DNA from 3 places in the Neobacillus canaveralius genome. Region 2 is predicted to be linked to each of the others. Evidence: riboswitches for the same ligand, from Rfam matches in the RefSeq annotation. Region 2 holds a riboswitch; each other region holds the start of a gene.
What was found. A riboswitch is a leader RNA that binds a small molecule or an ion and turns the genes downstream of it on or off. The one in region 2 is predicted to bind cyclic di-AMP.
Positions count from the first base shown of each region.

Region 1: it holds a riboswitch for cyclic di-AMP, as region 2 does, so the genes downstream of both, ABC255_RS18275 (APC family permease) here and ABC255_RS11375 (sporulation protein) in region 2, are expected to answer to the same signal.
Region 3: it holds a riboswitch for cyclic di-AMP, as region 2 does, so the genes downstream of both, ABC255_RS15075 (amino acid permease) here and ABC255_RS11375 (sporulation protein) in region 2, are expected to answer to the same signal.

Region 1 covers NZ_JBDFLL010000001.1:3,638,908-3,649,408, reverse strand. Annotated here, with positions in the region: gene ABC255_RS18320 (helix-turn-helix domain-containing protein) at 1-49, shown strand, start outside; gene hutU (urocanate hydratase) at 249-1,922, shown strand; partial or broken gene hutI (imidazolonepropionase) at 1,935-3,232, shown strand; gene ABC255_RS18305 (agmatinase family protein) at 3,204-4,211, shown strand; gene ABC255_RS18300 (alpha/beta fold hydrolase) at 4,363-5,145, shown strand; gene ABC255_RS18295 (metallophosphoesterase family protein) at 5,297-5,791, shown strand; gene ABC255_RS18290 (glutaredoxin family protein) at 5,816-6,058, shown strand; gene ABC255_RS18285 (YheC/YheD family protein) at 6,085-7,404, opposite strand; gene ABC255_RS18280 (bacitracin ABC transporter ATP-binding protein) at 7,535-7,663, opposite strand; cyclic di-AMP (ydaO/yuaA leader) riboswitch at 7,746-7,887, shown strand; gene ABC255_RS18275 (APC family permease) at 8,022-9,848, shown strand; gene ABC255_RS18270 (hypothetical protein) at 9,879-10,316, opposite strand.
Region 2 covers NZ_JBDFLL010000001.1:2,213,429-2,223,929, reverse strand. Annotated here, with positions in the region: gene helD (RNA polymerase recycling motor HelD) at 1-85, opposite strand, end outside; gene ABC255_RS11400 (hypothetical protein) at 266-1,156, opposite strand; gene ABC255_RS11395 (immune inhibitor A domain-containing protein) at 1,687-4,092, shown strand; gene ABC255_RS11390 (L,D-transpeptidase family protein) at 4,275-4,769, opposite strand; gene ABC255_RS11385 (aminotransferase class V-fold PLP-dependent enzyme) at 4,830-6,338, opposite strand; gene ABC255_RS11380 (hypothetical protein) at 6,461-6,805, opposite strand; gene ABC255_RS11375 (sporulation protein) at 6,939-7,367, opposite strand; cyclic di-AMP (ydaO/yuaA leader) riboswitch at 7,447-7,588, opposite strand; gene ABC255_RS11370 (polysaccharide deacetylase family protein) at 7,773-8,501, opposite strand; gene ABC255_RS11365 (HAD family hydrolase) at 8,611-9,399, shown strand; gene ABC255_RS11360 (MerR family transcriptional regulator) at 9,571-10,501, shown strand, end outside.
Region 3 covers NZ_JBDFLL010000001.1:3,008,183-3,018,683, forward strand. Annotated here, with positions in the region: gene ABC255_RS15050 (FeoB small GTPase domain-containing protein) at 1-261, shown strand, start outside; gene ABC255_RS15055 (nucleoside recognition domain-containing protein) at 262-1,635, shown strand; gene ABC255_RS15060 (type 1 glutamine amidotransferase domain-containing protein) at 1,732-2,256, shown strand; gene ABC255_RS15065 (DUF1292 domain-containing protein) at 2,340-2,612, shown strand; gene ABC255_RS15070 (hypothetical protein) at 3,023-3,181, shown strand; cyclic di-AMP (ydaO/yuaA leader) riboswitch at 3,308-3,448, shown strand; gene ABC255_RS15075 (amino acid permease) at 3,579-5,066, shown strand; gene ABC255_RS15080 (hypothetical protein) at 5,378-5,782, opposite strand; gene ABC255_RS15085 (sigma-54 interaction domain-containing protein) at 5,883-7,307, opposite strand; gene pruA (L-glutamate gamma-semialdehyde dehydrogenase) at 7,513-9,057, shown strand; gene ABC255_RS15095 (ornithine--oxo-acid transaminase) at 9,070-10,272, shown strand; gene ABC255_RS15100 (Glu/Leu/Phe/Val family dehydrogenase) at 10,342-10,501, shown strand, end outside.

The DNA of each region.
Region 1 (10,501 bases), 1.4 Mb from region 2:
GGAAATGGTCGGAGTTTCCCCGAGAGAATTTCGATTGAATAAGGGATAAGTAGATGAGATTCAGAGACAACTGAATCTTATTTTTTTCTAAAAAATTTCCTATTTCCTAAAAATAGTGAAGTTTTAGGCTAAAAATAAACGAGTTATATCTATAGATAGTGCTGTTTTTCTAGTGAATGCTTTGTATTTTTCTGAAGATTTTATTTTTATAATGAAGGAGTGAAAAAGTATTTAAGGGAGTGAGAATAATGGAAGCAAACAGTGCAAAAACAAGAGTGATTAAAAATTATAAAGGGACAGAATTACATGCAAAAGGCTGGATCCAAGAGGCTGCACTTCGGATGCTGATGAACAATCTTGACCAGGATGTAGCTGAGCGACCTGAGGACTTAGTGGTGTACGGTGGAATCGGAAAGGCTGCACGTAACTGGGAAGCATATGAAGCAATTGTTCAATCTTTGCTTGAATTAGAAAGTGATGAAACACTGTTAATTCAGTCTGGTAAGCCAGTTGCGGTTTTTAAATCACATAAGGACGCTCCCCGTGTATTATTAGCAAACTCCAATTTAGTGCCGGCTTGGGCGAATTGGGAGCATTTCCACGAATTAGATAAAAAAGGCTTAATGATGTACGGACAAATGACAGCAGGCAGCTGGATCTATATTGGAACGCAGGGAATTGTCCAAGGAACGTATGAAACGTTTGCGGAGTTGGCTCGCCAGGAATTCAGCTGTTCATTAAAACATACGATTACATTAACAGCGGGACTTGGCGGCATGGGCGGCGCACAACCATTAGCAGTAACGATGAATGATGGTGTATGCCTAGCGATTGATGTTGATGAAACTAGAGTGGATCGCAGAATTGAAACCGCTTACCTTGATGTGAAAACGTGCGATTTAGAAGAGGCTATTAAACTTGCTATGGAGGCAAAGAAAGCTGGAAAGGCATTATCAATCGGTCTGATTGGAAACGCAGCTGAGTTGTTGCCGATTATGATTCAAAAAGGGTTTAGCCCGGATGTGCTAACAGACCAAACGTCTGCTCATGATCCGTTAAACGGCTATGTTCCTGTTGGTTACAGTTTAGAAGAAGCAAAGACTCTAAGAAAAGAAGATCCTGTAAAATACGTAAAGCTCTCGAAGCAAAGTATGGCAATCCACGTTAAGGCAATGCTGACAATGCAAGAAAGAGGTGCAGTAACTTTTGATTACGGGAATAACATCCGTCAGGTGGCTAAGGATGGAGGAGTGGAAAATGCGTTTGATTTCCCTGGCTTCGTGCCGGCTTATATTCGTCCATTATTTTGCGAAGGAAAAGGACCTTTCCGCTGGGCTGCGTTGTCTGGGGACCCTGAGGATATTCGAAAAATTGATGAAGTCCTGCTTCGTGAATTCAAGGATGATGAGCACCTTTGTAAATGGGTGAGACTGGCTCAGGAAAAAATCAGCTTCCAAGGACTTCCCGCTCGAATTTGCTGGCTTGGATATGGAGATCGTGCACGTTTAGGAAAAATCATTAATGACCTGGTGGCATCTGGTGAAGTATCGGCGCCGATTGTTATAGGGCGTGATCACTTAGATGCAGGCTCTGTGGCCTCACCTAACCGGGAAACAGAAGGAATGAAGGATGGAAGTGACGCAGTTTCTGACTGGCCAATACTAAATGCGATGATCAATGCAGTTGGCGGTGCCAGTTGGGTTTCGCTCCACCATGGCGGCGGTGTAGGAATGGGATATTCTCAGCATTCTGGAATGGTTATTGTAGCAGATGGTACAAAGGAAGCAGAAGTTCGTTTACAACGAGTATTAACCACGGATCCTGGGATGGGCGTTGTTCGTCATGCCGACGCAGGTTATGAACTTGCGATTAAGACAGCAAAGGAAAAAGGCATTAAAATGCCAATGTTAAATCAAGATTAAAGAGGTGATTAGGTGAATAAGCCAATTTTTATTAGAAATGCTTCTCAGATCGTGACCTTAAAGGGAAGTTCAGATGCTCCCCTTGTAAAGGAAGCCATGTCGGAGTTAGGAATCATTGAGAATGGCAGCATATGGATGGAGAACGGGGTCATTTGTGATATAGGAAGTGATGAGGAGCTTTTTGAAAAATATGAAGACCGTCTGGGTGAAGCGGAGATAGTAGACGCAAGTGGAAAGCTTGTCACACCAGGTTTAGTTGACCCTCACACTCATCTTGTATTTGCTGGAAGCAGAGAAAATGAGTTTAATATGAGGCTTCAAGGTGCCACCTACATGGAAATTATGAATAGCGGCGGCGGAATTCATGCCACTACGAGAAGAACAAAGTCAGCCTCTTATGAAGAGCTTTTTGAAGAGAGCTTTGAGCGCTTAAATCAATTCCTGCGCCACGGGGTGACAACGGTTGAAGCGAAAAGCGGTTATGGGATGGAGTGGGAAACGGAGCTTAAGCAGCTTGAAGTCGCGAAAATGCTTAACGAAAAACATGTTATCGATGTAGTTCCCACCTTTATGGGCGCACACGCCGTACCAAAAGAGTATAAAGACAATCCTGATGCATTTGTTAATATACTGATTGATGAAATGATTCCCAAGGTAGCTGAGAAGGGATTGGCTGAATTTAATGATGTTTTTTGTGAATATGGTGTTTTTACCCCTGATCAATCAAAGCGGATCCTTGAAGCAGGAAAGAGAAACGGATTAATACCGAAGATACATGCGGATGAAATTGAACCTTATGAAGGGGCAGAACTTGCCGCCGAGGTTGGAGCGATATCTGCAGATCATTTATTAAGTGCGTCTGAAAAAGGCATGAAAGCGATGGCGGAAAAAGGTGTGGTCGGGGTGCTGCTGCGGGGACAGCTTACTTTTTAATGGCGGAATCAGCAAACGGGAGAAAAATGATTGATTTGGGTGTGCCGGTTGCATTGTCCACAGACTGTAACCCTGGTTCATCTCCAACTGTATCCTTGCCATTTATTATGAATCTAGGCTGCTTAAAAATGGGGATGACTCCTGCGGAGGTAATTTCCGCAGCAACCATTAATGCAGCACATGCGATTAATCGTGGTCGTGAAATTGGCAGTTTAGAAGTTGGGAAAAAAGCCGACATAACGATGTTTAATGTTGATAATTATATGAAGCTACAATACTCCTATGGAGTCAATCATACGGACACTGTTGTCAAAAACGGAAGGGTAGTTCTCAAGGGAGGTCGTTTAATTGAAGAGCTTTCTTTATCCGAAAATTAATCCTCCTAGCTTTACATGGGTACGACCTGAAAACGGGGCAGGGGAGAAGGTTCATGAATGGATTCAGCCAATCATGACTTTGAATGATTTTGAAAAGAGTAGGGAGGCCGAGGTTGTGATCCTCGGTGTTCCTTTGTCTCGTTCTTCGATAAGTGCTTCTGGCGCATCAGAATTCCCCGATGCCTTTAGACGTTCTTGGCGGAGCTTTGCCACCTACAATCTTGATGATGATGTCGATTTGGCCGAATTGACAGCACTTGACGTCGGGGACGTTCCGATGCATGTCACGGATATTGGTAAGTGTCATGAAAATATTGTTGAAGCCTCTGCCGCTTTACATCAACAATTCCATAATTCGAAGGTTTGTGCAATTGGCGGAGACCACTCCATCACAGCGATGATGGTGAAGGGAATGAAGCAGGCAAAGCCTTTAGATAAAATTGGGATACTGCAATTTGACACCCATTTTGATTTGCGTGACATGTCAGATAATGGACCATCTAACGGAACACCAATGCGAAATTTAATTGAGAGCGGTGTTGTGGAAGGCAGCAATATGTACAACATTGGTCTTCATGGATTTTTTAATACAAAGGATTTAAAACAGTATGCGGATGAAAAAGGAGTCAACTATGTTACACTCCGTACAGCACGGAAAAAGGGGATTGAGGAAACGGTTCAGCATTGCTTAGAAGAATTATCTTCGAAGGTGGATACCATTTATTTAACCGTTGATATGGATGTCTTAGATATTGCCTATGCCCCAGGGGTGCCGGCATCAACGCCAGGGGGCATGACAACTGTAGAACTGCTAGAAGGGGTACTAGCAGTAGGCCGCCATCCAAAAGTAAACGCAATGGACATCGTCTGCCTCGACCCATTAAAAGACACACTCGTCCAGCCAACCGTTAAACTAGGAACACACATATTCCTTACTTTCCTAACGGGAGTCATACTTCGACAAAGTGATAGCAACTAGATAGCACATAATAGCTAGTTGCTATCTTGGGTGACAGGCACCACTAAAACACAAATGTCCGCCTCGAGTGGACATTTTGTGTTGAAGAATGAATTTTGGGTGTTATGAGAATACTACCATTTTATAGGATTTTTTGTTTGGGGTGATTCTCATGGCGATGTTGGAGTTGGATGGTGTTAGCTTATATTTTTCTGTTAAGGGTGAAGGCACACCGATTGTTTTTATCCATCCACCGTTATTAACAAATGAAAATTTTAGATATCAACGTGCTGTATTATCACATGCTTATAAAGTAATAACGTTTGATATTAGAGGACATGGAAGAAGCCAGTATTCTCCCAGACCAATAACTTATCACTTAATTACCGAAGATATAACTCGGTTATTAGATCATTTAGGAATAAATAAAGCCTTCCTTTGCGGCTATTCAACAGGTTCCTCTCTGGCATTAGAGTTTTTGTTAAATTATCCGGACAGAGCCTTAGGTGCTATACTAGTCAGTGGAATGTCTGAATCTAGTGATTTTTATTTGCGCCAAAGAATTTCTTTAGCTGTGAAACTCGCAATGCCAACTGCTTTTCCGATTCTTGCTAAAGCGATTACTTACGGTAATGCTGATTCTAACGAGACATTTAAAACATTGTACGATGCAGCAGTAAAAGGTGACATCAGAAATATTAAAGAATATTTTCAATATAGCTTAAATTATAATTGTACAGATCAGCTAAAACATATTAATTATCCAATATTATTGGTTTATGGGAAGAAAGACAAATCTTTTTATCGGTATGCGAGTCTCCTAAAAGAAAAATTGCCATGCAGTGATTTAAACTTCATTGATAACGAAAAACATCAAATTCCTACAAAAGCTTCTGCTGAATTAAATCGATTGATTGCACATTTTGTAGAGGGACATAATAATAATTTTTTTTAAAAATTCAGGAAATTAAGAATATATTTCTTGGGAAAGCGCAAGAATAGACATTTCTGGCAGTTATTTGTCAAAAAATGTTGTTGTTTTCACATTGGAAGGAACTATCATAACTTTAAATTTTAATGCTTTTCAGAAAATAAGAGGGATAAGAATGAAAATTGTTGTACTTTCAGATACACATCTACCAAAACGGAAAAATGGATTGCCTGATAGGTTATTAGAAGAATTAAAGGATGCCGAATTGATCATCCATGCGGGTGACTGGCTGACGATAGATGTTTATCACCAGCTGCGGGCGTATGGAAGAGTTGAGGGTGTTTATGGGAACGTGGATCATGAAGATATAATCGGATTACTATCTTCAAAAAAGATAGTAGAAGCAGGCGGTTTTAGATTTGGCATTACACATGGACACGGGAAGGGAAAAACAACAGAAAAACGTGCCATTGTAGAATTTGAGGGAGAGAACGTAGACTGTATTATCTATGGACATTCTCATATTCCTGTAAAGAGGTATGAAGGAAATCTATTAATTTTTAACCCAGGTTCGCCAACCGACAAAAGAAGACAAAAGTTGTTTTCCTTTGGGGTACTCACCTTAAGTGATAAAATAACAGCAGAACATATTTTTTTTAATGAAGAGTAGCAACGGTTGGAAGGAGAGGAACCAATGGAAAAAGGAGTTATCGTTTATACGACAAACGACTGTATTGAGTGCACAATGGTCAAAAAAGTACTTACTGAGGAAGGCATTCCTTATGAGGTTAGAGATATATCAATAAACGCCGAATACCAACAAGAAGTAGAGAAATACGGCTTTCTAGGCGTTCCGGTAACGGTGTTAGGAAATAAAGCAGTAAAGGGTTTTACGAATGAATTAAAGGAAATTATCGAAACAGCAAAAAAGAGCTAATGTCCTAGTTAGCTCTTTTCGCTATATTAAAATCCTGCTAGTTTTCTACCATAAAGCATATTGGTTTTAAGAATCCCATAGTATAGATCCGGATCTCCAGCTACTAACGCAATATCGTGTGAGGGGTTGCAGTGATCAATCTCTGAAATCCAGATATCACCTAATTCTCCAACCGTAATATCAACAGCTGCATTTGCCAAATGCACGCCGGTACCTTCTAATTCATTTACAATATCAATCGCTATTTGGTTCAATTCTTCATAAGTTAAGGAAGCGTGTAAATCGCTTTGCTGTAAGAAATCTTTTACGATCTCTTTTTCAAATTTGACTAAAGGCATTAATTTACCATCGTTCTTTACTGATTGGTCGCCTCTCGTAAATGAGCCCATTACCTGCCATTGCCCTGAGTGGTTTTTGACCGTAATAAACCTTACAGTAATCGTTCGATAACCGGTTACATCTATGGATTCTTGGATGATATATTCTCCATCTTTAAAATATTTACTAAAGATAGAATAAGCCTGATCTCGATTATTAAATCGATAATTCTTTGATTCCATATTTGTTAAATTTGTTATCAAGAGAGAGTTTGAATCTTTTAATAATACTCTATAGGCATGCCGATTGGCGCTGTTTAGAGGCTTCACCGTTAAATTAGGAAATTTCTTTAAAAAGTAGTATAAATCTTGAGGTGAACCATAAAGATTGGTATCGGGAAGATAACATTTTACCCCGATTGAGCTTGCCAATTTCTTGTGGATACTCCATCGATTTAGAAAGAAATCATTAAAAACCACATTGCCAATGATGGATTTAAAATGCTGTATCCATGCGGTGCTGACAGAAGAAGTCATCACAAAAATAGAGGATGGATATGGGTAGGTTCCTTCTTCCCATTGTTTTGTTCGAGGATTATAAAGATAGCCTTTGACGAGATGGTTGACTTTATCAACTTGGTCAAGAGAAAAGACAAGTATGGCACCCTTAATTTCATGATAAAGTAAAACATAATCACGTAGATGATCGAGATATTTCTTAATCGAGCTTTGATAATATCCTGCAAGTAAACCAATAAAGGGTCCAATTTGTATTTCATTGCCATTCTGCATGATTTCAAGACTGCAATGCTGTGGTATATTCAGCATGTCCAAAATATCTTCAGATAGGCTTGCCCCATTTAGAGGCAGTTCATCAGAAATGTCTACAATAGATTGATAGGTCTTTGCACCAAATCTGATTTTTCTAGCCGTAATTTGAGTTATTCCCATAGATTCTGCTAACTTGGGATGCAACGTTAAAATCCCACTGTTAGTGGTGTTTCTTGATAGCAGAATAACATTTTCCATTCTTATTCCCCCCAACCATAATACTGGATAAGTTATTATATGTACCAATAACAAAGATTGTCTTAAAAATGGGGGGGATTCTAACAATTTGGACATGTGTACCATTGTTATTGTGAAATATGTTTGATGGCTAATCGTCTTCCTTATAATTTTTTTTATCTTCGTTTTGATCAACAGGGCGGCCGTATTGCTCATTGATTTCATTAGCCAATTCATCTAAAAATTCATCTGTCAAAAGCGGCTTTTTCTTTTTAGACATATATATTTCTCCAATCTATATTTTTTTAAAAAATTTTGATTTACATTTGAGAAACACAGGAGTATGATAATCACAGTTTCATATTTCTAAATCGCTGAGACCAAATTGGTGCGGGGGACCCATTCATATGGATAGTATATCCAAGGGGTGAATCCTTTAAAAGGTAGGGCTACTCAATGGCCCGAATCCGACAGCTAACCTCGTAAGCGTTAATGAGAAGGAAGGTGGAGCTTGTTAGGCAGTTAATTCATGTCTGCAGGTCTATTTAACTTTGACTTGCAGGCATTTTTTTGTGCTTTTTAAGCAAGATAAGAACAGAGAAAAAATATCTTTATAGAAATCACGGTGGTGCAGATACATGGTATCTTCAATTAAAAGATTATTAATTGGCAGACCTTTAAAGTCAACAGAATTAGGGGAACAAAAGCTCAATAAAACAAAAGCGCTGGCAATCCTATCATCTGACGCATTATCATCGGTTGCGTATGGGCCAGAACAAATCCTAATTGTCCTCGTAACAATAGGTGCAGCTGCATTTTGGTATTCACTTCCGATTGCAATCGGTGTATTAGTTTTATTAGCAGCATTAATTTTATCTTATCGACAAATTATTTTTGCCTACCCGCATGGTGGAGGAGCGTATGTAGTATCAAAAGAAAATTTAGGTATCAATTATGGGTTAATATCGGGTGGGTCATTACTTGTTGACTATATTTTAACAGTAGCTGTTAGTGTATCTGCTGGAACCGATGCCTTAACATCCGCCTTTCCAGCACTGCATGACCATAATGTGGGTATTGCGATTATTTTTGTCATATTTATTACTACTTTAAACTTAAGAGGTGTAACGGAGTCTGCTTCTATTTTAGCATATCCTGTCTATTTATTCGTGCTCGCTTTATTTATTTTAATTGGTGTGGGACTCTTTAATATTTTTACAGGTCAGGTTCCAGCAGAATTGCATACACCAGTTGGAACTCCTATTGCAGGGATATCATTATTTCTTCTTTTAAGGGCATTTGCATCAGGTAGTTCTGCTCTTACAGGAGTTGAGGCGATATCAAATGCGATTCCAAACTTTAAAGATCCAGCTCCAAATAATGCTGCTAAAACTTTGGCGGCAATGGGAGGATTACTGGCGGTTTTATTTTCGGGAATTGTATTGTTAGCCTATTACTATGGTATTACTCCGAATGAAAAGGTTACCGTGGTTTCTCAAATTGCGGAGCAGACATTTGGACGAAACTTTATGTATTTCTTTATTCAAGGCACAACTGCTTTAATCTTAATTCTTGCTGCAAATACAGGTTATACAGCTTTTCCATTGCTGGCAGTCAATCTTGCAAATGATAAATTTATACCTAGAATGTTTAAAATCAGAGGTGACCGATTAGGGTACTCAAATGGTATTATTACATTAGGTTTAGCTTCAATCTTATTAATTATCTTTTTCAAAGGACAAACGGAGCACTTAATACCACTTTATGCGGTTGGGGTCTTCATTCCGTTTACCTTGTCCCAAACGGGGATGATGTTAAAATGGCTTCGTGAGAAGCCTCAGGGCTGGGTATCTAAGCTTATCATTAATACGATGGGTGCTATTATCTGCTTTGTTGTTACGATCATGTTCTTTTTAACAAAGTTTGCGCAGGTGTGGCCAGTTTTGGTGTTCTTACCTGTAATAGTTTATATTTTTTACCGAATTAGAAAGCATTATGAAGCAGTGGGAGAGCAGCTAAGATTAAATTGTGAGGACCCTGCAGTTCCAATTGAAGGGAACGTAATTATTGTTCCAGTGGCAGGGATTACCCAAGTGGTAGAAAACTCATTGAATTATGCAAAATCACTTGGTGCGGATCAAGTACTTGCGGTCTATGTTTCCTTTGAAAGAGACGATGAAAAGAAATTCGAAGAAAAATGGAATAAATGGCAGCCGGATGTAAGGCTCGTCACCCTGCACTCCCATTACAGGAGTATCATTCAGCCACTGACAAAGTTTGTGGATACGGTTCAGCATAAGGCCGGTGAAGCCAATTACAGGGTCACAGTGATCATTCCACAATTTATACCGAAAAAAGGCTGGCACAATATTCTGCACAACCAATCAAGCTTACTTATCAAAGCATACCTGTTATATAGAAGAAATGTTATTATTACAACCGTCCCATATCATCTAAAAAAATAATCAAAGAGCAGCTTCCATTTTGGGAGCTGCTCATTTTTTACTTTCAGAATTAGTGAAGATACATCCTGGAACCTCAAATGTTCGACCATTCGCAGCAGTTAAAGAGATGGAACAGATGGCATTACCAATGATGGTCTCATGTAGAAAATGTATGTTTGAAAGAATGGCATTGTCATGAAAGTTGACTCCGGAGGCTTGTCCTTCCACTGTTAAGATTATACCGATACCGCCGCCTGATACGGGTTCACAAGTTGGGATACCAGGTGCAGCGGATTTAAAAACAAAGCTGTTATTTTGATTTAAATCGTCACCATAGAGAATGGAAATAAAACTGTTCTTGGCTGTACAATCAACTTCACAAATTCGTGCAGATATAGTAATTTTGCCTCTAGATGAAAATCGATCGATTAAGGTTTCGACTGGTACCGCAGATGCGGTTACTTTTGCACGACAATTACAAATATCCATAAAACACCTCTCATTCACAATATTACTTATATATATGAATCAGCTTGTCTTTTGGTTTGGACAAGGAGTAGGGTAAAATGGAAATGTACAACCTAAATTCATTATTAGGGTAGAATTTTTAGTAATATGGATTTGATTGAAATTACCATAGTATGGGAAAATATGGAGAGGTGATAAATAAAATG
Region 2 (10,501 bases):
TTAGCTTTTTCCTATCAATTTCCTTACTAACGAAATTTACACGTTCCTGCTCTAACTGCAAGTCACTTTTTACCGTATCGCTCATTTGACCACTCTCCAGAAAAATTTTGTCCCTAAATATTTGACAGACTCAGTTTGATGTGTTATTGTATTATAGAGATAATTTATATTACCAATGTTCTTTGTTTAAAACCAAAATTTATTTTATCATGGTTTATTGGTATTTACAATAAGTAACTAACGCCAAATGGCGTTTTTTTTATGTCTATTCCCGATTTATTTCGAGCATTTTTTCCTCAATATCTTCCAACTCACCAGTTTTTCTCACTCCGTAAACCAAATCACTAAACTTCCCATATAAAAATATCATCAGTATTCGGACCGTAAAATAGTCGACTACATGAAAATTTCCCTTTACAATTTTTAGTTTTTTAAATATTTGATCTAACCCAATACTCATTAGCAGAACTTTAATCTTAGAAAACCAATTATTGTGCTTCAAAAATGACACTGTTGAAAATAAAGAAAGGACAATTGCATACAACGGAACAATAATAAAATGCTCACTCCAAGAATGACGTCTCCCAAACCCGAAACGAACCTTTCTAGTTGAAGCAAATATAAATAATAAATTAGCTTCTGAGACCAAAATCATTAGAAAAAGAGAAATAAACCGAACGATGGGGTTCCTTTTATCTAACAAAATATTCCACCAATCACTAATTTTAAAGTACAGAGGAATCAAAATTAAGGTAAATATAGTTTTCCACCAATTATGTTTATAAACTTTTAACCTCAGAAATATAAGTTCCACCAGTGAAAAATATATTCCTCCCAGCAGTAATTTTCCAACCCACCCTATTTTCATAACAGTAGAGAAAACAGCGGTAAAAGGTACAAAAATACCTTGAGATAAAATAGCACCAAAAATATTGTCAAAAAAGTTCTTCTTAATTAATTTCGGTTTATAGGTATAAGCATGAAAAACATTTAAAACTATATACTCTAACAAATAAGCAAATCCGATATTAGCCATTAATAGTGTGAATAATTGCTTTTTATTTTTGGTCTTGTAAAAAGAGTAGCCAAGCATGCTTGTGTGGATAATTAATAATAAAATAAATGGTATCTTATTTCGTTTCTTTGGTTTTCTCATTCACATATCCCACTTCATTAATGAGTTTATTGTTAGTATTTGAAAAACGCACCTTTTCATTCAAATATATTCCCCATTCATTCTCCAATTTATAGTATGTCATAATTTCTCTGTAGATTTATTAGTATTATTTACTGTTATCTTAATATATCGGAATAATAAATAATCCATCATAATATTTTCATATAACAAAAAAATTTAAAGTACGATTTATTTTGTTACTAAAAGTCCTTTCCACCCTAGCTCGCACCCTAGGTATTACTTCTTATTTGGCGCTCAATGCATTTCGAAATAAGCACACATAATTACTACTGTAAATAATATATTATTATTTTCATAACACATTTATTTTTCCTTGAAATTTGACAAATTACGACAAAACAACCTTGTTCTTTGTCAAAAACCCCTCCTATTAGACCTATTCCCCTTTGATCATAGCTATAAAATAGGGTAAATTCACCTATTGTTTTGTCCTAATTTTCTAAATATTATATTAATACGGCCGTAATACTTTGAAATGGGGAATACAATTGAATAAGTTTATAAAAACTAGTCTTTCTTCCGTTATGCTTGCTGGTACTTTATTTGCAGGATTCCCAAGTATTGATGCTTCATCTAAGGATGTGGGATTCGTACATAAAGCGGAAGCCGCTTCTTTTTCGTCAAGCAGCTCTCTAGACTTAGCGATTGTGAATGAAGAGAGATTAATAGAGTCTTTTATTAAACAAGGTCTCCTCCCAAAAAATTCTTCAGAAGTAGTTAAGCAGGCATTCCTAAAAAACTACCTGGAGCTAAAAGGGAAGCAATCAAAAGTTAAGGATTCAGACCCATTAGCTGCACAAGTAAAAAAAGCTGAAGCAGAAAAGCAAAGTAATTTCAAAGAATTTAACAATGGTTTATTAAAAGGGAACGGCAAGAAAAACGGACACCTTAAGGGAAACCCAGATCCAATTCAAGAAACAAAGCATACTGGTGATGTACGAAGGGACAAGGTATTGGTCCTGGCAGTAGAATACGCTGACTTTGCTCATAATAACATTGAGCCTGAAGAAACAGATAACTATTATTCAGATTATCCATTAGGGCACTATGAAGATATGATTTTTGGTGAAAATGGCGTTGAAGGACCAAATGGTGAAGATTTTGTTTCCATGAAACAATTCTATGAAGAGCAATCTGGTGGAACTTATTCTGTAGATGGTAAAGCCTATGGTTGGTTAAAAGTTCCTGGAACTGCAGCTTTTTATGGTGCTGATAAAGCATCTGGAGGTCATGATAACGTAACTCCGGGTGGATCAAAAACATTAGTTGCAGATACTTATGCTGCAGCAAAAGCAGCTGGCATTCCTTTAGATCAGTATGATTTAGAAGATCCACATGATTTAGATGGAGACGGAAACCTACTTGAAAAAGACGGTTTAGTCGACCACTTAATGATTATCCACTCAGGTGTTGGTCAAGAAGCTGGTGGCGGATCATTAGGGGATGACGCAATCTGGTCTCACCGTTCAGCATCCTTTGTTGACCCTGATGGCCTGGGTGCGGGATTACCTGGATTTTACGATTACACAATGATGCCTGAAGACGGTGCAACAGGAGTGTTCGCACATGAGTATGGTCATGATTTAGGCTACCCAGATGAATACGATACGATCTACTCAGGTACTGGTGAGGCAGTTGCTTACTGGTCAATTATGGCTAGTGGTTCATGGGCCGGTAAAATTGGCGGTACAGAACCAACCGGTTTCTCTCCGCTGGCAAAATCATATTTCCAATCTTACCTTGGTGGGAAATGGACAGATGACACTGTTGAATTAGACTGGAATGAAGTTACGACAAAAGGTACACAAGTGTTACTTGATCAAGCAAACTCGCCAAATGGTAAAAACGCCATTACCGCTAAAGTAAACTTGCCTCAAAAGAAAACACCAGTAAACACTCCTGCTGCAGGCACCTTACAATATTGGGGTGGACAAGCAGATGAAATTGATAGCAAAATGGTTACAACCGTTGATTTAACTGGTAAATCATCTGCATCATTAACTTTTGACGCTTGGTACGATATTGAAGAACAATGGGATTTTGCATTTGTTCAGGTTTCAGAAGACAATGGTGCTACTTGGAAGTCATTAGGTAATTCAAATACTCGTTCAGACGTAACAAGCCAGGGTTACCCAACAATCCTAGATTCAATGCCAGGTTTTACAGGTAATTCAAATGGCTGGCAGTCTCAATCCTTTGATTTGTCAGCTTATTCTGGTAAGAGCATTCAACTTCGTCTCCGATATGCTACGGATTGGGGCACTTCCCATATTGGTTTCTTTGCTGATAACATCAAAGTTATTGCTGATGGTCAAACTTTAGTTAATGATGGTGCTGAAGATAACCCATCCACTTTTACTTTAAGTGGATTTGAAAAATCAGACGGAAACAAATACTCTGATCACTATTACCTATTAGAGTGGCGTAATCATGCTGGTGTCGACCAGGGGCTATCAAATATTAAACGTGGAAACTCTATAATGAGCTATGACGGAGGTCTTGTCGTTTGGTATGTAGACCCTACTTATACTGACAACTGGACAGGTGTACACCCTGGCGAAGGTTTTGTCGGAGTTGTAGATGCTCATCCAAATACAGACTTACAATGGAGCTTTGCCAACGGTACTGCACCAGTCCAAGCTTCTACTCGTTATCATATAGCTGATGCAGCTTTTGGTTTAAATCCAACTTCTGGATTAAATCTTGACTATCCAGATCTTCAAACATTGTTCGGACCAAGTCAACCTGCGGTTTCACTTTTTAATGACAGCAACTCTTTTATAAACACATTTATGCCAGATGCTGGACGTAAAATTGAAAACTTCGGACTTAAGGTTCGTGTAAACGGACAAGCCAAAGATAAATCAGTAGGATCGATTGTAATTTACAAATAATCAACAAAAATCTCACCTCCCCTGCTAAGGAGGTGAGATTTTTTTATTGAGTTAATTCAATAATATCCTCATATTCCCATTCATTAACATACATCCCTGTTATCGTTAAATTAGTTTCACTTTATTAAAATAAAACGACTAAGGACGATTCTTATTAATAATCTCCCTTAGTCGTTTTATTATCATGGTCGGATCATTACCCTTGTACCATTTGGAACCTTTTCGGCAAGTTGAAGGACATCCCGGTTATGCATTCTAACACAACCATGTGAAACCGCCTTTCCTATTGAACTAGGATCATTCGTGCCGTGAATTCCATAGCCTTGTTTGGATAAAGACATCCACAATACACCAAAAGGTCCGCCTGGATTCATCTGTCTGTTTACAATGACAAAATCTCCAGTTGGGGTTCCAGTTAGCATTTTCCCTACAGCAATCGGATAAATTTTTTCAAGTCTTCCATTTCTGAATAACGAAAGTCTCTTCTTGGCAATAGAGATTTGAATCGAATACGGGATTGTAGTTGGATCTGGCAGTCCAGGAATTTGAATTTTTTGGCCAACATACAACTGCTGATGATTAACCCCTGGATTAGCAGCATAAAGTCTGGCTAGGTTTACACGATAATCAAGTGAAATTTGGTAAAGTGTTTCCCCCCGCTTCACAATGTGAATCATGATATCCCACCTTTTTTTACTAGCATATGTTGGGACCTTTCCACCGTTGCCTAATTAATACTATACTTCCTCAAGATCAAACAGCGAGGACATATCCTTTCGGGTGTGTTGAATATAAAAATAATCATTGCTGACTAGATCATAAACGTAATCCTTTCTCCATTCTTCAATGTTTTGGGTTATCTCCTTTATTGCATCTACAAATAATAAAATTTCAGCGTCGGTCATGATAGGATGCAAGGAAAACCGGACCCATCCTGGTTTAGTAGATAAATCACCCGAATCAATTTTATTAGCAATTTGCTTTGATTTGTTCTGATCAATTTGCAATAAATAATGACCGTATGTTCCTGCACATGAACATCCGCCTCGAACCTGAAATCCAAACCGGTCATTTAACAGCCGGACAATGAGATTGTAATGTATGTTGGGAATGGTAAATGAAACAATCCCAATTCGATTTCGATGATGTCTCTCTAATACATGCAAATTAGAAACAGTCTCTAATCCAGTTAAAAGCAGCTTTAGCTGTTCTTTTTCTCTCGCTAAAATTTTCTCTACCCCCATTTGTTCCTTTAACTTTATACATAAAGCCGTACGAATTGCTTGAAGAATACCAGGTGTCCCTCCATCCTCCCGAAGCTCGATGTCCTTAATGTATTGGTGTCCACCCCAGGGATTAGTCCACGTAACCGTTCCACCCCCTGGATGGTCCGGTACTTTATTCGTATAAATCCTTTTATCAAAAAGCAAGACACCGCTCGTACCAGGTCCGCCTAAAAATTTATGCGGTGAAAAGAGAATAGCGTCGAGTTTTTCCATCGGATCTTTCGGGTGCATATCAATCCTCACATAAGGTGCAGAGGCGGCAAAATCTACAAAACAAAGTCCCCCGTGCTTATGCATGATTTTCGCCAGCTGATGATATGGGGTTTGTATTCCTGTAACGTTCGAGCATGCTGTAAATGAACCTATTTTGACTGCTCTATCTCGATATTGGGACAGGAGCTGCTCAAGATGATTTATATCTACATTTCCTCTCGAGTCCGGTCTGATAATCTCAACGTCTGCTAAGGTCTCCAGCCATGAAGTGTGGTTGGAATGGTGCTCCATATGTGTGAGAAAAACTACTGGCCTATTTCTCTCAGCAGGTTTTATTTTGTCTTTCCATTGCTCTGGTACCCTAATTCCCAATAATCTCTGTAGTTTATTCATTACCGATGTCATCCCAAAACCGTCAAGAATGAGGACGTCATTCTCATCGGCATTTACATGTTCCTTAATAATTCTTCTTGATTGATTATAAATTCCTGTCATCATTAGACTCGTAATATTCGATTCCGTATGCGTATTGGCCATAAACGGGCCAAATACTTCTGAAACTTTTTGTTCAATTGGTCGAAATAATCTTCCACTTGCCGTCCAATCCGCATAAATTATCGGTTTCTTTCCAAACGTTGAGTCAAATTGCTGATCAATGCCGATGATCCCAGACCGAAACTTATTAAAATAATCCTCAAGATTTTCCGGCAGATGATACAACTTGCTTCCGATCCTTGCAGTAATCATATTTCAGCACCTCTCATAAAATCCTGCTAATTACTATATGCAAAATTCTTTTACTTGCCGATGATTTGCAAATAATGATAAAAAAAGCCTGATCCCAATGGACCAGACTTATTGCTTATTTATTAGTTTGTATTCTTTGATGATTCCTTACGATTTACTTCATCGATTTTTTGAACAAACATGTGAAATACTCGCTGCTTTTCTTCTAAATCTTTTATATATTCCTTTAATTGATTATAACTTTCCTCAAACGGTTTATGATACCTTTGGCGTATACTTTCAATAATTTCCTCATTCACTGTCGATTGAATGACTTGCTTGGTAATCCCGTATTTATAAGAGTATACCTTTAATTCTTGTGCCACTTCATCATACTCTTTATCAATTTCGTCAAGGACTACTGAAATATCATCCTTCCACTCTTCTAGTGATTTCTGTAAATAAGATTTAACCATGGTTTCTTCCATTATTGCACCCGCCCTAATAAAGTCTTGATAACTTTATTATACCGGTGATAGTTTACATATAAATTTCTAGCAGTTTACAATGCTATATCAATAAATAGGATAAACTTCCGATTTACATAGTTTAATAGATGAATTAAGAAACAACACCAATCATAATTGGGACATTTTGAGTAATATTATTTGCATTCCCCAGATCAATATTGATCATTAAAGAATATTGAAAGGTGTTCTGATTTTGTTTAATTTCGTCTGGAACATCGATAAAGAACGTAATCTTTCCAGTCTGGTTTGGACTGCACTCAAGAGAACAGAAAACAGAATGACTATTTAAGGTTTCTTCTACAAATGCCTTCGAATCAACCCCTACGAGGTCAATGTCATACCTTTTGATTTTATTTTTTAATAGCCCGCCTGTAATCTCAATGGTTCCATTGATAATACTCCCAGCTTCGTAAACCTGTTTATCCAGATGTACCATAGTTTTAGGCAAGCCGATTTTCAGTTTTGTTAAATAATCTTTTAATGTCATCTTCATCTTCACCTGTTCCCTAAAAATAGGCATAATAAAAGACCCTCCATTTTAGCAAGCTGCTTAGTATGTTTCAAAAAAACAAAAAAGCCCCTGTACTTGGCGGTCTCTTGACCTCCTTCGCTTTAGCCGACGAAGTTAGCTGACGGGTAGGATGGCGAAAGATAATTCTCATCCCTTCTACAAGGTAGAATAAACCCCAAATAGATTGGTTCCTCCGTACCCATAATGATGGGTTTTGGCCGAAATATTTAATTCATATTGATTATGTCGATAATTTTATCCTCAACCTGATTGATTGTAAAGAGTGATTTTCACTTAAATTAACCGTCTTAGCTCCAATTTTTATAAAAAACAATGATTTTTCTATTGTTTGCTCATGAATCATCGGTATCTTTCGCTTATCTACCTTTTGTCCAAAGAACCGCCATAATTCCTTTATTTCAATATCCTAGCGAACTCTTCTAGAGTGGTAGAATACTTTACATATATTCGTGGTAAATAATATCGCTCGTTTTTAATTCCTTTACTTGTGTAGTGTTCTGGCGTTGTCGTTAATCCAAACGAATAATACTTTTTCGTTTCGGAAGCAACACGTTCATTAAAGCTTCCATATGGATACGCTAGCGCAATCACTGGTTTTCCGGTTATATTCTTAATTTTTTCTTTCGAGTCTCTTAATTCATATTGGAGATTTTCTGACTTTGTCAAATCGGAATGTGTAGCCGTATGGGACTGAACGGAAATCAAACCAGACTCAGCCATCACCTTTAAATCAGTTGGGGATAAGCGATTTGAATTTCCAATAAAATCAGAAATAACAAAAAAGGTTGCTGTTGGTTTAAATTTATCATCCTTTAGTTTTTGGAGTATCTCGTACGCATTTCGATTATTTTTATAGCCATCATCAAATGTAATAAAAATAGGTTTGTTCACTTTACCTATATCGTCCCAACGTTCAAATGTTAATAATGTATATCCTTTATTTTTCAAATAAACCATTTGCTTTTCGAAATTCTCGGGGGTAACAAATAACTCCTTTGCGCCTTTCCCATTATATTCTTCTATTGAATGATATATTAAGATTGGAACCTTTTGCTGTGCGAGAATATGCTCTGGAAGGCTAATTAACAGCAGAATTACAATCATAGCTCTTAACATATACAGTAGACTCCTTTTTGTCGATGTTATCTGGATTATTATTCCCACTAAGATATTTTATCTCCCAGTTATTAATGTTAAACTAAGAAAACATACTTCATAAAGGAGCAGTTCAATGTCTGAGTATAAAGTTTTATTTTTAGATATAGATGGAACGATCATCAAATCCGATGATTCCATCGATGAAACTACAATCAAAGCGATTCGACAGGTTCAAGAAAAAGGAATAGAGGTTTTTTTAGCGACAGGCAGACCATTACACGAAATTAGAGACCTTGCAAATGAGTTAAAGGTAAATTCGCTTATCGGTTATAATGGTGCTTTTGCCATTTATCAAGGAAAAGACCTTTTCCAGGAACCGATGAAGAAGGAAAGTGTTAAACAATTTATAGACATAGCGAAAAGAAATCAACATGAACTTGTTTTGTATACGAAGGACCAAAATTTATTCACTGACTTAGAAGCAGATTGTGTGAAAGAATTTATCGTCAAGTTCCACTTACATAAAAACGAGTTATACTCACCGGTAAGCGATTATGATGTTTTGGGAATGACCTTGATAAACGTAGAATCAAAGGATACAGCTTTATATAAAATGGAAGATAAAATTCATTTATCACAAGTAAACCTTGAAGGAATGCGTCATTGCTATGATGTAATTAGAGACAAAGTAAATAAAGGAATTGCAGTCCAATATGTACTTAAGCATCTCGGCCTCTCAAAGGAAAATGCTATTGCTTTTGGAGACGGCTTGAATGATAAAGAAATGCTGATGAACGTTGGTGAAGGATTTGCAATGGGAAATGGACATCCTGACCTATTTCAATATGCTAAGCATAAAACCACAACCGTAAATAATTCAGGGATATATAATGGATTGAAAAATCTAGGGATTATTGAGTAACAAAAAGCTGTGCACTGTGCACAGCTTTTTTTGCATGAATTTGTTGGTATTTCGTGATATACGTCTTGTTTTGAAAGCTTTTGTCACCCTGCAGGAAAATGGGGGGTTTCATAGAGAATTTACTATCTAAAGCTGTTTTACCGTAAATTAGATAGAGGGGATTTGAATATTATGAAGACTTTCACATTAAAGGAAGTTTCCAAAAAAATAAATGTAAAACCTGCTACTCTCAAGAAATGGGAAGAGGACCTTGAAGAATATTTGGAAATTCCTCGAACGAAACAAGGAGCAAGAATTTATTCACAAGTAGAAATAGATTTACTTTTGGAAATTAAGCAAATGTTCGAAAACAAACTAAGCACGTCAAAGATATTACATATATTGCGTGGAGGTACCGATAAAGAGGATGAAGTGTCTGAACCTGAAGCGATTGTAACTTCTGAACATATAGAAGAAATTTCAGAGCCAGAAGATGATATTTCTGAACATTCTGCACAGGAATTGGCAATTGTTTCTCATGAAGGTACACCACTATCAGATGAAGAGATTGCCATAAAAAATGCCGATGACTTTTTTGGTGCAATGGATACCTATAAACAAAACTTTTTAAATGAAGTGAAAGAAGAAATCAGAAATGTACTCCGAAAAGAAGTGGTGGATGAAGTCAAAAAGGAAATTGCAAATGGAGCTGACTACACTGTAAATACTCTCTCGGAATCAATAAACCAATCGACAGCTTCTACAAAAGCTGAGCTTGAAGAACTTTCAGATCACTTAGAAAAATCGGCAGAACAGACGACTGAAAGGCTTCTTTATTTATCAAAAAGTATTGTAAATGCCTCTCACGAAACTTCAGAAGAGATTTATACACTTTCGAAACAGTTATCTCAATCAACTGAAGACCTGGCCCATTATGTAGATATTACAAACTCGGAAATCTTTAATCTTTCGGAAGCAATTGAAATCGACCGTTTAGAGCGTGGAAAGGAACGGGACCAATTCCGCCATGAAATTACGCAAAGAGAAGCTGCCTTTCAGGATCTGTTAACTAGCTTTCGCGATGTGGCTGCGGCGAAAGAAAAGAAATGGTGGAAATTCTGGG
Region 3 (10,501 bases), 790 kb from region 2:
ATTTCAGCACGAAACAAAAAAGGGTTCGCTATGCTGCTCGATACAATTGATCGAATCGTGACCGGGGCAATAGAATGTCAACCGGTCCAAACGACCTACCCTGATGATATTGAAGAACAAATAAAGAAAATAGAACCAAAAGTTTCTGAACTTATTGGAAATCAGTTGTCTGCACGTTGGGTTTCGTTAAGACTGTTGGATGGTGATGAAAAGTTACTGAATGAGATTAACCAGCGCTTTGGACAAAAGGAGAGAGCTTAAATGAGTATTCAACAGCTTTATACAGAAGCACAGCAGCTTTCAACAGCCAAGCTGAGAGATGATATTGTCCAACAGCTCTATGACCGAAGTCATCGCCTTTGTGCTGAGGGCATTAAGTATACAAAGTCCAAAAGAGACACTAGGACTGAAAAGCTAGATGCGATATTTACCTCACCGATTTTTGGATTTCCGATTATGCTCACGATGTTGGGCGTATTGTTTTATTTGACGATTGCTGGGGCAAATATACCGTCCTCGATGTTAGCAGAGTTCTTTGGTTCGTTGGAGAAATATTTAACTGCATTTTTTACCTTTATTCAAGCACCTGACTGGGTTCATGGCATTCTTGTTCTCGGGTTATACCGTGGTACTACGTGGGTTATTAGCGTCATGCTGCCTCCGATGGCAATCTTTTTTCCAACCTTCGCACTCTTAGAGAATTATGGTTATCTTCCACGTGTTGCTTTTAATATGGACCGCCTGTTTAAAAGGGTAGGTGCTCACGGTAAGCAATCCTTAACGATGGCGATGGGTTTTGGCTGTAATGCAGCAGCGGTGATTTCTACAAGGATTATCGAATCGCCCAGAGAACGAATGCTGGCGATATTGACCAATAATTTTGTTCCATGTAATGGGCGTTGGGGAACGTTAATTGTATTAGCTTCGTTATTTATGGCTGCAAATTTTACAGGCGGACTTAAATCACTCGTCACTACCGGAGTGATTGTTGGGATTGTTATGTTTGGTATCATTGTCACCTTTTTTGTCTCCTGGGTGCTATCAAAGACAGCATTAAAAGGAATTCCAACCCACTACACTTTAGAACTTCCGCCATACAGGAAACCCAAAATTTTTGATACGGTGGTTCGCTCATCGCTAACAAGATCATGGTCGGTATTAATGCGTGCGGTGAAAGTTGCAGCACCGGCGGCGATTTTAACCTGGGTGTTTGCAAACATTTTTATTGGTGATACCAGTATTCTGATGTATGCAGTTGAATTCTTAGATCCATTTGGGAAATTACTGGGTCTTGATGGTTATATTATGATGGCGTTTATTTTAGGCTTGCCAGCTAATGAAATCGTCCTTCCAATTCTGTTAATGGGTTATTTATCAACAGGATCCTTAACAGAGGTGGATAGCTTGGTTGATTTAAAGCAAATCTTCCTCGACCATGGGTGGACGTGGCTGACAGCGCTAAACATGATGTTGTTCTCGCTGCTTCATTATCCGTGCGGAACGACGCTTCTAAATATTTATAAAGAAACAAAAAGTAAAAAATGGACGTTCTTGGCCTTTTTGATTCCAACGGTAATTGCGATTCTTGTTCCACTAATTATTACCCAAATAGTAAGATACTTTGGTTGGCTTTAAGGTGAAAGACACCACTTTGTGTTAGATAAGGTGGTGTCTTTTTTGTTGGTTTGATTTTTCTATGTCATAATAATTAAGAAGGAGGAGGGAAAAATTATGCGTTTAGAAGGTAAGAAGGTAGTCAGTCTTGTCCATCATGATTTTGAAGATCTAGAGCTATGGTATCCAATACTCAGATTAAGAGAAGAGGGAGCCGTCGTTCACTTAGCAGGTGAAAAGGCTGAGGAGGAGTACATAGGAAAATATGGTGTGCCGGCTAAATCGGATTACTCCTATAGTGATATTAAAGGGGAAGAATACGATGCGATTTTGGTTCCAGGTGGATGGGCACCTGATAAGATTCGCCGCTTTCCTGAAGTTCTTTTACTGCTTCAGCATTTCGAAGAAAACAAAAAGCCGATTGGACAGATCTGCCATGCTGGCTGGGTTTTAATATCCGCAAAAATCTTGCAGGGTAAGAAGGTAACTAGTACACCTGGGATTAAGGATGATATGGAGAATGCCGGTGCAACTTGGTATGATGAACCAGTAGTAGTTGATGGGCACCTCGTCTCAAGCAGACGTCCGCCTGATTTACCGGACTATTTGCGTGAGTTTATAAAAGTTATTGAGGAAAAATAAGTTATTTGCAAGCATTAATTCCAATCTTTTTAGAGATACTTATTGAATGAAATGCTTATTCTTTTATGAGAGGGAGATGTAACGTGGCAAATATTGAAGTTGGAGAAGTTTTTACAATTAGTGATGAAACAGATCAGGAGCAGGAAGTAGAAGTACTTGCTTCCATCAATATAGAAGGTACCAATTATGTGGCGGTAGGATTTGTTGAAGATATTAAAGAGGAAACTGAAGAAGACATTGATATTTTCTTTCTAAAGGTTGACGAGGATGGAGACCTGACTGCAATCGAGAGCGATGAGGAATTTGATAAAATTTCTGCAGCATTTGATGAGATCATGGATGAGGACGAGGAATAGGAATAGTATTCAGAAAAGCTGGCAGCTGCCAGCTTTTTTATCGTTTAGGAAATAATAAAATTCAAAGACATTTTGATAACTGTTCTGTAAAATGCTTAGAATAGTTTATTATGCAAAATATTTTGGCACAGGCAAAAAATCTTTGCGCAAATTGCTAATAAATAATAATAAAACGTATATTTCGTACGGGAAATCAAGTTGGCATAGTTATTGCATTAAAGTATAACAAGATATATAAAGTTTCTATCGTGCTAATGGTGAAAATTGGTTAATTAAATAAGCTAATGAAAGGAGAAAAACTCCATTACATCATTCTTATCAAAACTTGAAAAGACTGGTTTGCTTTATTTTGAATGTTCAGAAGGTTCAGTCTCGACAAGCAAAACTTATATATTAAGGGAGGGATATTAATGTGGATCATTACGGTGTATTCAGAAAAAAATATTCAAATGTTTGAGTTTGATAACCAAGAAGAAGCAAGAGCAACTTACAACAGTATTAAAGGGTGTAAAGTTATTAGTCAAGTAATTTACTATAATGATTTTGATATAGTAGAATTACAATATTAATCCAGTTTTGTTAATGTATTGAAGAAATAACAGTGTTTTTTTCGAGTATAAGTATTCATAAATTTTTTAAAAATAATTTTACTTTTATTAAAATAATAACTATTATAATATTAAAAATAGTTTCAAATTTCTATATCGCTGAAACCGTTTAGGCACGGGGGAACCATATGGATGAAATAAATCCAAGGGGTGAATCCTTTTAAAGGTAGGGCTACTCAAGAGGTCCGAATCCGACAGCTAACCTCGTAAGCGTTTATGAGAAGGAAGGTGGAACTTGTGACACACTATTTAAGTGTCTACAAGTCTATTTACCATGACTTGTAGACACTTTTTTTACTTTAATAGATTTTTTTATTTTGTAACCGCTTTAATTAAAATAAAGAAAGGACTGAAGAGAATGTTACAAGAGCGTGAAATTGAAAGATTCCAGCAATCTGTAGAGCAGCAAAAAGAACAGACATTAAAACGTGAGTTGAAATCACGTCATCTATCGATGATAGCAATAGGAGGAGCAATTGGTACTGGATTATTCCTTAGCAGCGGTGCTGCTATAAGCAGTGCTGGACCCGGGGGAGCATTACTGGCTTATGCTTTAGTTGGCGCAATGGTCTTTTTTGTAATGACAAGCTTAGGAGAAATGGCTGCCTTTATGCCTACAAGTGGTGCGTTTAGTACCTATGGAACTAAATTTGTTGATCCTGCATTTGGTTTTGCGATTGGATGGACGTATTGGTTTAGCTGGGCAATGACTATTGCAGCTGAGTTAGCTGCCTCTACAATGATTATGAAATTCTGGTTTCCTGATAGTCCATCCTTGGTTTGGAGTGCTTCATTCTTAGCACTAATTTTCCTATTAAATTATTTGTCTGTTAAAGGGTATGGAGAAGGGGAATATTGGCTTTCTTTAATTAAAGTTTCAGCAATCGTAATCTTTATTATTGTTGGCTTATTGATGATTTTCGGCATTATGGGAGGAGAAGCAGTAGGTTTTAAAAACTTTACAATGGACAAAGCTCCTTTTTCAGGAGGAATTTTAAGTGTTTTTGTAGTTTTTATTGCAGCGGGTTTTTCTTTCCAAGGTACGGAAATTGTGGGAGTTACGGCGGGAGAAAGTGAGGATCCAGCCAAAAATGTACCAATGGCGATTAAAAGCGTTTTCTGGAGAATCCTAATTTTTTATATTTTGGCGATTGCTGTGATTGGACTTCTTATTCCATATACCAATCCGAATTTACAAAATGATAATGTGATGGTAAGTCCATTTACCCTCATTTTTGAAAAGGCGGGGATTGCCTTTGCGGCTTCTCTTATGAATGCTGTAATTTTAACTGCGGTATTATCAGCTGGTAATTCCAGCCTATATGCTTCAACTCGTATGTTGTATTCAATGGCGAAAGCAGGACAAGCCCCACGGATTTTTGGAAAACTTAACAATCGTGGAGTTCCAGTTGCAGGTATTATTCTAACCTGTGCTATAGGTGCGCTTGCCTTTTTGGCTTCCTTTTTCGGTGATGGTATGGTCTATATTTGGTTAATGAATGCCATTAGTATAACTGGATTTATCTTTTGGCTCGGTATTTCCATCAGTCATTATCGGTTCCGAAAAGCCCTTATCGCCCAAGGGCATTCGCTAGACAGGTTACCGTATAAGGCAAAATGGTTTCCGATTGGACCAATTTTTGCGATTGCTTGTGGAATTATCGTAATTTTAGCTCAAAATTTCCAAGCCTTTCTTGCGGACCAGATTGATTGGGGCGGTGTTGTAGCGGCGTATTTAGGCATTCCGTTTTTCCTTTGTTTATTCTTTGGATATAAACTGGTTAGGAAAACGAAAGTGGTTAAACTTGAGGATATCGAGTTTGATTTTGACAAAAAATATAATTAATGAAAATCCGTTTTGGTGAATGTTTAATAAACTGAATTAAATTATTTAACAGGCTCTTAGGAAGATACTAAGGGCCTGTTATTTTACTTAAATTAAAACTTACATCAAAACAGTCCCCACAAAAGCTCCATTAATATCGACATTCACTTTAATATTTCCATTTTGATCGGTAAATGGAACTCCTACCATTGTGACGATGGGTTTGATAAAGTGTCGGCTGCTTTTGATGAGATAATGGATGAGAAAGAGGATAGTCAATAACTTTGAAAAAAGCTAGAGCTGGAATACCAGCTCTAGCTTTTTTAGGGATTTTAATGGTTGTGATCTTCTTCTGTTGGCGGAAAGGCCATACCCTTAGATTCTCCATTTGTAAACATTGCAAATTCTAAAGTTCCTGATTTTTTGAAAAAAGGAACAGCAACCATTACAATGTTTGCACCTTTGACCTTAGCAACTTGTACTTCATTTACACCCTTAAAAGTATAATCCTTGTTGAGCAACGATTTTTGAGTCTTAAAAGCGTCGCTACTCAAAAGTTCTGCAACAATTTTATTCTTTTCAGAACCTGTTATCGGGTAGATACCATGATCTTCACATCCGCATGAAAACAAATCTGGTACTAAAATTGGATTTGCGGCTTTTACTGAATTTCCGGGACCAACAAACATCAATAACACAATTAAACTAGTACAAAGTAATGTAAATATCTTCTTCATTTATTCTCCTCCTTTTTTAGGTCTAATTATATATTCCTTTATTTATCGACAAATTCCTGCAAATTTTATGAAGAATTCCGGACAATTTTACTGGTTCTTGTTACTCATGTTTGATGTTTAGTTTTTTCATTCGATACTGAAGGCTTTGGCGGCTTAATCCTAGTACATCTGCTGTTCTTGAAATGTTGTAATCATTATTTTTCCAGACATGTTCAATATAGGACTTCTCAAAGTATTCCATTTGATCCTTGAGTGAAGCAGGTAAATCGGACTGTTCTTTGATAAAGTTATCTACCGAAGCAGCGGGGATATTTTTTTCTTTTCCGTGCATTTTACTGCGGTATTGATAAGGGAGATGAGGATACTTAATGATATCTTCGTCATCCATGATGATATTCATCGCAGCTTCAATGATATGCTCCAGCTCTCGGACATTACCGTTCCAATCATAGTCCAAAAACGATTGCTTCACTTCTTCAGATAAGCCCTTTACATTCATTTGAAAGAGTTCATTATATTTTTTGATAAAATGTTGGACGAGGAAAGGGATATCCTCCTTACGCTCTCTTAAAGGTGGAATGAAGACAGTAACAACTCCAAGACGGTAATACAAGTCTTTACGCATATGATTATTGGTTATCGCATCGATTGGGTCCTCGTTAATATTTGCAATCACACGAACATCAACAGGGGTATCCTTCGTATCCCCAACCCGGCGGATAGTTTTTTCTTGAAGTGCACGAAGCAGTTTAGCCTGAAGATTTAGATTAAGAGAATTAATCTCATCAAGTAATAACGTTCCGCCATTTGCCTGTTCAAATAATCCTGGCTGGTCGATGGATCCGGTAAAAGCACCGCGCTTTGTTCCGAATAGAAGACTTTCTATTAAATTATCAGGCAATGCCGCGCAGTTTTGAGATATAAAAGGTCCTGAAAAACGGTTGCTGGCATTATGAATACTCTGGGCAAACAACTCTTTTCCAGTACCGGTTTCTCCAACAATTAATACGTAAGAAGAGGTACGCGCCGCGCGTTTGGCACCTTCAATAACTTCCTTCATTACTGTACTGTTTCCTGTAATACTGTCAAAGGTATATCTAGTGGTTCCTTTTCGCGTAATATTCCCTTTTATTAAACGTTCCAGCTTTGTCACGTCGTTTGCGATTTCAACTGCACCCAACAGTTCTTCTTTTTCATAAATTGGAATGGTATTGTTGTTAGTTGTAATTTCCCGACCTTTGTTATTAAAATAAGTTTGTTTAACATTCTTTGTCTCTTTTCTATCATGGAGCGCTTTGACAAGTGTACTAGATTGATCTTCTTTAAACATAAAGACATCTAGTAAATTCTTATTCATGACATCTTGGATGTCCATCGATTCAATTTGGGCCATTTTATTGTTATAGATAACCGTATTTCCTAAAGCGTCTACTGCATGTACCCCAACATCCACTTCATCTAAGATCCTTTTATACATAGAAATAAGATACTGCAGGTATTCAACTGTCATTTTTGTCTGATCCATGAGAGTCATTCCCCTTATAGTTTATCTTTCTATTAAAACAAATAATCTAAAATAGCGCAAAATATTTTTGCATTAAAAATATTTTAAAAATTTGGCGCAAAAATATTTTGCGTTTAATAATATAAATCCCTTATTTATGTAGATTTTAGGTTTGGCACGGAACTTGCATTATTATATTTTGTACAAACCACAAGGGGGCAAAAGAATGAAACCGTATACGCATGAACCATTTACTAATTTTACAGAACAAGCAAATAAACAAGCATTTCAACAAGCTCTTTCGTATGTTCAATCCCAGCTAGGTAAGGAATATCCTGTTGTGATTGGCGGGGAATCTATTTCTACCGATAAGAAGATTCAATCTATTAATCCAGCAAATAAAGAAGAAGTGATCGGCAGTGTTTCTATGGCAGACCAAGAACTAGCAGAAAAGGCTATGCAAACAGCATTAACTGCATTTGAATCTTGGAAAAAGTGGAAGCCAGAGTATCGTGCCAACATTCTATTCCGTGCTGCAGCTATTTTACGCCGTCGTAAACATGAATTTTCTGCTTATCTTGTAAAAGAAGCTGGAAAGCCATGGAAGGAAGCGGATGCGGATACTGCTGAAGCCATTGATTTTATCGAATATTACGGTCGTCAAATGCTCCGCATTAAAGAAGGTTTTCCTGTTCAAAGCCGTGATGGGGAATACAATCAATATCACTATATTCCACTTGGTGTAGGAATTATTATTTCACCATTTAACTTCCCATTGGCGATTATGGCTGGAACAACAGTTGCAGCAATTGTCTCTGGTAACACAGTCCTTCTTAAGCCAGCAAATTCCACTCCAATTGTGGCTGCAAAATTTGTAGAGCTTATGCATGAGGCTGGTCTACCAAATGGTGTATTGAACTTTGTACCTGGCAGCGGTGCCCAGATTGGGGATTATCTAGTTGACCACCCGAAAACTCGTTTCGTATCCTTTACTGGCTCTCGTGATGTAGGCTGCAGGATCAATGAAAGAGCAGCAAAAGTTAACCCAGGTCAAATTTGGATCAAACGCGTCATTGCTGAAATGGGCGGTAAAGATACAGTGGTTGTAGACAATGATGCCGACCTAGATTTAGCTGCAGCAAGTATTGTTTACTCAGCTTTTGGATTCTCTGGTCAAAAATGTTCTGCAGGCTCTCGTGCAGTGGTTCATCAAGATGTTTATGATGAAGTGCTCGAAAAAGCTGTAGCGTTAACAAAGACACTTACACTTGGTAACCCAGAAGATCTATCTAATTATATGGGCCCAGTGATTGATGAAAAATCATTTAAAAAAATCATGAATTATATCGAAGTGGGTAAACAAGAAGGCAGACTAATGACTGGTGGAGAAGGCGATGATTCGAAAGGTTATTTTATTCAGCCGACCATTTTTGCTGATATAGACGAAAATGCCCGACTTATGCAAGAGGAGATTTTTGGACCAGTGGTGGCTTTCTCTAAAGCTCGTGATTTTGACCATATGATGAAAATCGCAAACAACACAGACTACGGTTTAACAGGTGCCTTAATTTCTAAAAACCGTGAGCATATTGAACGTGCCCGTGAAGAATTCCACGTAGGAAATCTCTATTTTAACCGTACGTGTACAGGTGCCATAGTTGGATATCAGCCATTTGGAGGATTCAATATGTCAGGAACAGATTCAAAAGCAGGCGGCCCTGATTATTTACTTCTCCATATGCAAGCAAAAACAACATCTGAAACGCTATAAGGAGGAAACAAAATGAATACTACTTTAAATAAAACAACAGAAATTATTGAGCAAACACAAAAATTTGGTGCTAATAATTATCATCCACTGCCAATCGTAGTGTCTAAGGCAGAGGGAGTTTGGGTTGAAAGTCCAGAAGGAAACCGTTATATGGATATGCTAAGTGCCTATTCTGCGGTAAATCAAGGACATCGTCATCCAAAAATCATTCAAGCATTAAAAGACCAAGCTGATAAAGTAACATTAACGTCACGCGCATTCCATAATGACCAGCTTGGTCCCTGGTATGAAAAAATTTGTAAAATAACGAATAAAGAAATGGCGCTTCCGATGAATACAGGTGCAGAGGCAGTTGAAACAGCCCTTAAGGCTGCGCGCCGCTGGGGCTATGATGTTAAGGGAATTGCTGAAAATCAAGCAGAAATCATCGCATGTACAGGTAACTTCCATGGTCGTACAATGGGCGCAGTGTCATTATCATCTGATCCCGAATACAAGCGTGGTTTCGGTCCAATGCTTCCTGGAATTAATCTGATTGCTTATGGAGATCTTGAAGCATTAAAAGCCGCCATCACACCAAACACCGCTGCATTTTTAATTGAACCAATTCAAGGGGAAGCTGGAATCATTTTACCTCCTGAAGGATTCTTAAAGGCTGCAGCAAATCTATGTAAAGAAAACAATGTATTGTTTATTGCTGATGAAATTCAAGTTGGCTTAGCGCGTACAGGTAAAATGTTTGCAACCGAATGGGAAGAAGTAAATCCTGATATGTTAATTTTAGGTAAAGCACTAGGCGGTGGAGTATTCCCGATTTCTTGCGTTGTTGCCAACTCAGATGTATTGGGAGTATTTAATCCAGGATCGCATGGTTCAACTTTCGGAGGCAATCCACTAGCATGTGCAGTGTCAATTGCTGCTTTAGAAGTGATTGAAGAGGAAAAATTAGCAGAACGTTCACTAGAATTAGGTGATTATTTCTTAGAACAATTAAAAACGATCAAGCATCCACGGATTAAAGAAATTAGAGGACGCGGCTTGTTTATTGGAGTCGAGCTTACAGAAGAAGCAAGACCATACTGCGAGCAATTAAAGGAAGAAGGCTTATTATGTAAAGAAACACATGATACCGTTATCCGCTTTGCACCGCCGCTAATCATCTCGAAGGAAGAAATTGATTGGGCACTAGAGAAGATTACGAAAGTGTTAGCTTAATAGAGGATTATCAAATACCACAAAAACGACGAGGTGTCTGAAATGTCTGTTACGACTGTACTTAAAGAAATGTCAAAAGAACAACAGAAGGAAAAAGAATCGTTAAACTTATTCTACTCTACGCAAACCGTCATACAGGAGGCACTAACGAAGCTTGGTTACAAGAACGAAATGTATGAACTGCTAAAAGAACCAATTCGGTTATTGACTGTCCGTATTCCGGTTAGGA